One region of the Pseudoalteromonas sp. UBA2102 genome, then DNA from elsewhere that is predicted to be linked to it. Evidence: predicted binding sites of a transcription regulator. Region 1 holds the regulator's gene; the other holds the start of a gene.
The links. Region 1 encodes sigma-54, which starts transcription at its own class of promoters, with help from an activator protein. Its sites were predicted from a motif close to GTTGGCACGNNNNTNGNNT; they were not measured.
Positions count from the first base shown of each region.

Region 2: the regulator sigma-54 is predicted to act here: its motif matches at 1,557-1,575, upstream of B2R65_RS05835 (NarK family nitrate/nitrite MFS transporter).

Region 1 is NZ_DCYU01000073.1:73,793-76,938, forward strand. It holds gene lptA (lipopolysaccharide transport periplasmic protein LptA) at 1-109, shown strand, start outside; gene lptB (LPS export ABC transporter ATP-binding protein) at 106-831, shown strand; gene B2R65_RS10355 (RNA polymerase factor sigma-54) at 901-2,400, shown strand; gene hpf (ribosome hibernation promoting factor) at 2,428-2,715, shown strand; gene B2R65_RS10365 (PTS sugar transporter subunit IIA) at 2,720-3,146, shown strand, end outside.
Region 2 is NZ_DCYU01000048.1:1,428-4,573, reverse strand. It holds gene B2R65_RS05835 (NarK family nitrate/nitrite MFS transporter) at 1-1,461, opposite strand, end outside; gene B2R65_RS05830 (HesA/MoeB/ThiF family protein) at 1,748-2,506, shown strand; gene B2R65_RS05825 (ATP-binding cassette domain-containing protein) at 2,544-3,146, opposite strand, start outside.

The DNA of each region.
Region 1 (3,146 bases):
GCTTATTAGCGCAGAAAAAGACGAAAACTCTACGGATCGTGTCCACACAATTTTAGTGCCTGTTGAAGCAAAAATTAAAGAAAAAACAGGTAACGAAGGTCAACCATGAGCACCTTAAAAGCAAAACTATTAGCAAAAAGCTATAAAGGCCGCCAAGTTGTAAAAAATGTAGGCCTTGAGGTAGAAGCCGGCAGCATTGTTGGCTTATTGGGCCCTAATGGCGCAGGTAAAACCACCACCTTTTACATGATTGTAGGATTAGTACCTAGCGACAAAGGTAAAATTTCTATTGATGATAACGACATTACGTTATTACCTATGCACAGCCGCGCCCGTTTAGGCATTGGCTATTTGCCGCAAGAGTCATCAATATTTAGAAAGCTGACAGTTTATCAAAACTTAATGGCTATTTTAGAAACGCGTAAAGAGCTCAATAAAGCCGCGCGAGAAGAAACGCTTAACAACTTACTTGATGAATTCAGTATTCAGCATATTCGCGATAGCCAAGGTATGGCGCTTTCTGGTGGTGAACGCCGCCGTGTAGAAATTGCCAGAGCACTGGCAGCAAACCCTAAATTTATTTTATTGGATGAGCCTTTTGCTGGTGTTGATCCGATTTCAGTGTTAGATATAAAGAAAATAATAGAACATCTTAAAAACCGTGGCATTGGCGTATTAATTACCGATCACAATGTAAGAGAAACCCTTGATGTTTGTGAAAAAGCCTACATTGTTTCTCATGGGGAGCTAATTGCATCTGGCACCCCAGAACACGTATTAAATGACAAAACTGTACGCGATGTTTATTTAGGCGAGCAATTTAGGCTGTAACATTTAAGCCACACCTACAAGCATCTGCTAATATTAATTATAACAACATAAAAGGATTGTTAGAGATACATGAGGCAATCATTACAGCTGCGCATGGGCCAGCAACTTACAATGACTCCACAATTGCAACAAGCGATTCGCTTGCTGCAGCTCAGTACATTGGATCTCCAGCAAGAAATACAAGAAGCACTTGATAGCAACCCGCTATTAGAAGTAGAAGAGCAAGATTACACGGAAGAGTCGGCTGGAAAAAATGAACAAAAAGCAGATACGGATGATGTAACCGTAAGCGCATCGGCTGACGGTACAACCAGCGAGTACGAGCAAGACAGTGGCGAAGCTTTAAATAAAGACACCGTTAGCGATGATATGGCAATGGATGTAACCTGGGATGAGTACATGAGCGCAGCCCCTGCGGCATCCTCAGGCCCAATGCCGGAAGATGAGTCTATTTATCAAGGTGCCTCTACTGAAACGCTACATGAGTATTTAATGTGGCAGCTTCAGCTTACTCCTTTTAGCCCAACTGACGAAGCCATTGCTATTGCCATTGTAGAAGCTGTAGATGACTCGGGTATTTTAACGCTAAGTTGCGAAGAGATTTTAGAGAGCTTTAACCAAGAAAACGATGACGAAGTTGAAGTTGAACTTGATGAAATAGAAGCCGTTTTAAAGCGTATTCAGTTATTTGACCCTGTAGGTATAGCCGCGCGCAGTTTACAAGAGTGCTTGTGTATTCAGCTAAACCAGTTTGATAAAGACACCCCTTTTATAGAACAAACTAAAATGATCTTAACCGATCACATTGATCTATTAGCGGCACGCGACTATCGTACATTAATGAAAAAGACTAAGCTTAAAGAAGACGAGCTTAAAGAGGTCATGACCCTAATACATACCCTCAACCCAAAACCTGCAGATACAATAGTAAGGGAAGAGTCGGAGTATGTGATACCAGATGTGTCGGTTAAAAAAATAAAAGGCCGCTGGGTGGTAGAGCTAAACCCAGATAGCATGCCAAAAATACGCGTAAATAGTCAGTACGCGGCTATGTCACGTACCGTAAAATCAAGTGGTGATAGCCAGTTTATTCGCTCTCACTTACAAGAAGCTAAATGGTTTATAAAAAGCCTTGAAAGCAGAAACGACACGCTGCTTAAGGTAACAAACTGTATTGTAAAACAGCAACAGGCATTTTTTGAACATGGCCCCGAAGCCATGAAGCCAATGGTTTTAAACGATGTTGCTGAAATGGTAGAAATGCATGAATCGACAATTTCGCGTGTTACTACGCAAAAATATATGCATACACCACGTGGTATATTTGAGCTTAAGTATTTTTTCTCAAGCCACGTAAGCACTGAAAATGGCGGCGAGTGTTCATCAACCGCAATACGTGCCCTAATTAAAAAGCTAATTGCCGCGGAAAACTCAGCTAAACCATTGAGTGATAGTAAAATTGCGGATATATTGGCAGAGCAAGGAATTAAAGTAGCTAGACGCACAATAGCAAAATACCGTGAATCGCTAGCTATTCCACCGTCAAATCAGAGAAAGAGTTTGATATAAGACGTAAAAAACAAAGAGGAAATGCTTATGCAACTAAACCTAACTGGTCGTCACGTAGAAGTAACTGATTCACTTAGAGACTATGTAAATAATAAATTTGCAAAGCTAGAAAGGCACTCAGATCATATTAGCAATGTGCATGTCATTCTCGATGTAGAAAAACTCAACCAAAAAGCAGAAGCGACTATTCATGTAAGTGGCGCAGATTTATTTGCCTCAACAGAGCACCAAGATATGTATGCCGCTATAGACTCGTTGATTGACAAGCTCGATCGTCAAGTCATAAAACATAAAGAGAAGCTTGCTAGACACTAATATTATGAAATTAAGTACATTAGTATGCCAGGACTGCAGCAAAGCTGCGGTCCTTTTTAGTAGTAAAAAAAGAATTTTAGAGTTTATCAGTGAGCTTGCTCATGAAAAGCTCCCCTACTTACCACAACAAGATATTCTTAATGCGCTGGCAAGCAGAGAAAAGCTAGGCAGTACTGGTATTGGCCGGGGTATCGCCATTCCTCATGGCAGAATGGGTGGCGTAGAAGAGCCGCTGGCTTTAGTACTTGTTAGCGACACTCCTGTTAACTTTGATGCTATTGATAACTGCCCTGTTGATATTTTTGTTGCACTCATCGTACCAGATGGCGATAACCAACAGCACCTAAAGACTCTGGCAACCATAGCTGATAAACTGAGCAACAAAGAATTTTGTAAACAGCTGCGTAGTGCTAAAACCGATGCAGAGCTGT
Region 2 (3,146 bases), on a different contig from region 1:
TGAAATAAGTTCAACAGAGCCATCTTCGTTTACTTCTGTGATGTGCCCATCTGGCTCTTTCATGAAAAATAACGCCCCTAAACCTAACAATGCACTGGCAGCAATAATCATAAAGAAAGTTTGGTAATCCACTAATGAGAGCGCCGTTAAATACACCACCGCGCCAACGTTACCGTAAGCGCCTGTCATACCTGCAATTTGCCCTGTTAAGCGGCGTTTGATAAGTGGCACAGCAGCAAAAACCGCTCCCTCACCAGCTTGCACAAAGAACGAACACGCCATGGCAGCAGCTACAGCAAGCCAAAGTGGCCAGCTAGCGTCAACTAAGCCCATAACAAAGTAACCTACAGCTAACCCTGAGGTAAGAACAATAAGTGTTTTACGACGACCCATTCTATCTGAGATCCAACCACCACCCGGGCGCGAGGCTAAATTCATAAACGCATAAGCAGAGGCCAGTAAACCTGCGTACACCATATCGAGGCCAAACACTTCCATAAAAAATAATGGCAACATAGATACAACGGCCAGCTCTGAGCCAAAGGTAGTAAAATATAAAATATTAAGTACAGCTACTTGTTTAAATTCGTAGCGGTGTGATTCTGGCACGGGTTGTTTAAAGATATGTCCGTTTATATCAAAGGTTTTATATACCTCGTAAGCGTATAACAGCACTAAAAATGCATAAACGGCTAAAACAAAATTGGCAGAAATTAAATTAGCGCCTGTAGGAGACAACTTCCAAGTAAGTAAAGCCAGTGCGCCATACATAGGTAATTTCATAATAAGCAATAATACAAAGTCACCTTTACTGGTTACTTCCATTGCGCCTACTTTTTTAGGCTTAAAGTACGTCCCCCCTTTTGGTGTATCGGTTACGTTTATGTACCAAATAACACCAAAAATAACGCTAAGTACGCCTGTTAAACCAACGGCATAGCGCCAGCCATCGTCGCCGCCAAACATAAGCGCTAATACAGGTAGTAACATGGCAGCGGCAGCGGAGCCAAAATTACCCCAGCCTCCATAAATACCTTCTGCTGTACCAAGCTCATTAGCCGGGAACCACTCGCTCACCATACGAATGCCCACTACAAAGCCTGCTCCAATAAAGCCTAGTGCAAAACGCGCGATAGCGGCTTGCTCAAAGGTGGTGGCCATAGCAAACATAAAACACGGTATGCTACATAAAATAAGTAAAGCGGCATAAACAATACGCGGGCCAAATTTATCTGTCAGCATGCCAACAACAACACGCGCCGGAATGGTTAAGGCCACATTTAAAATGAGCAGCGTTTTTACCTGTGCCATAGTTATACCTAGCGAGCCCGCTATTGCCCCTAATAATGGAGCATGGTTAAACCATACAAAAAAAGAGATAAAAAACACCATCCAGCTTAAATGTAGTATTTTCATTTTTCCGCTAAACGATATGAGATTAAACCCAGAACTCGGTTGCATGTTTTTTTCCTTGTAACGATTATTATTTTAAGCAGTGAGTACGACTTTGGTAGTAATAACACTGCGACGATTGTTAAATTAACGTTAACCGCTTTCAGCAATTACTAAGCCAACAATTAATAGGTAGGTTTTTCAGTTACTTATATTTTTGGGAATTAATATTTATTTCGCTTTGCACTATTTAAGCAGCTTTGTTGGGCGTAAACAGTGCAAAGAATTTTTAAGCTTTACTTGCTCTAGGTTTTAACTAATTGGTATTGTTAAAAAAAATTATGAGAACTCATTAATGCAAAAACCCCCTTTAACGTATCAGCAGCAATTACGCTATTCTCGCCATATTATGCTTCCTCAGCTAGATATAGATGGACAAGAAAAAATATGGCAAAGTCATGCTCTTATTGTGGGGTTAGGTGGATTAGGCTGCCCAGTTACGCAGTACTTAGCGGCATCGGGCGTAGGTACGTTAACGCTTGTAGATAACGATGTGGTTGATGCAACTAACTTGCAAAGGCAGGTGCTCTATAAACAAAGTGATGTTGGGTGCTTAAAAACCCACAGTGCAAAAAAACAGTTAACTCAGTTAAATGATGAAATAGAGATCCACACTATTGATGAATTTTTAAATGAAAACTCGCAGCTTGAACAATTACTTAGCAAAGTAGATGTAGTTATTGACTGCACTGATAACTTAGCAACACGTAATTTACTCAACAGCGCCTGCTATAACACCCGTACGCCCTTGGTTTCGGGCTCTGCTATAAGGTTAGAGGGACAAGTAGCTTGCTTTACAATGGCGCCTAATAGCCATTGTTACGGGTGTGTGTCACAGCTCTTTGGCGAACAAACTCAAAGCTGTTCAGAGTCAGGCGTGCTCTCTCCTATTGTGGGGCTTATTGGTAGTATTCAAGCGACTGAAGCACTTAAAATTATTGCAGGACTGCCTAGTAAACTCACCGAGCAGCTATTACTTGTAGATGGTTTGAGTATGGAGTTTAACCGTTTTAACATTGTTAAAAATAAGCACTGCCCTGTTTGCAGTGCTTAATTTAGTACATGGTAAATACATGACTGCTTTTTAGAGCCTAATTTAGCGTTTCTAGGTTATTTATTGTTAAATAAATCTGCTCGCCTAGGCTTACAGCACTTTGCTGCCATTGCCTTTTAGACACCGCGCAATACAGTAATTGCGTATCTACGTTAACTGTAAGTAGCCATTGCTCATCAAGCTGCTGGGCATTTTCAAGCATACCTATTAGTACGTTTGCACAGCTCTCGTTAATTGGTTTTACTTTGCTGTAGGTTATTTGGCTGCTTTCTATAATTAACTTATGGTTTTGTTTTACCAGCGAAGGCACTGCATATAAATGCTGCTGGCTATTACTAAGAGTAAGCTGGTAAAGACCAAAAGCCTCATTAAATTCAGGCTTACTATAACTAAGTATACTGAGTGGCGTTTGGCTCTTATTTGTATAAATACTTTGCACCACTTTTTGTGTTGCACCGCACTGGAACACGTTGCCTTTCGCTATATGAAGTAATGTATCGCTGCAATAAAGTAGCTCTTTTAAAGAGTGGCTGACAATAATAAATTTAATACCATGGGATTTATTTAGTTGTTGAACAGCCCCCAACATAGTAAAACGCGTTGACCAATCTAAGGCGCTAAATGGCTCATCAAGTAAAAC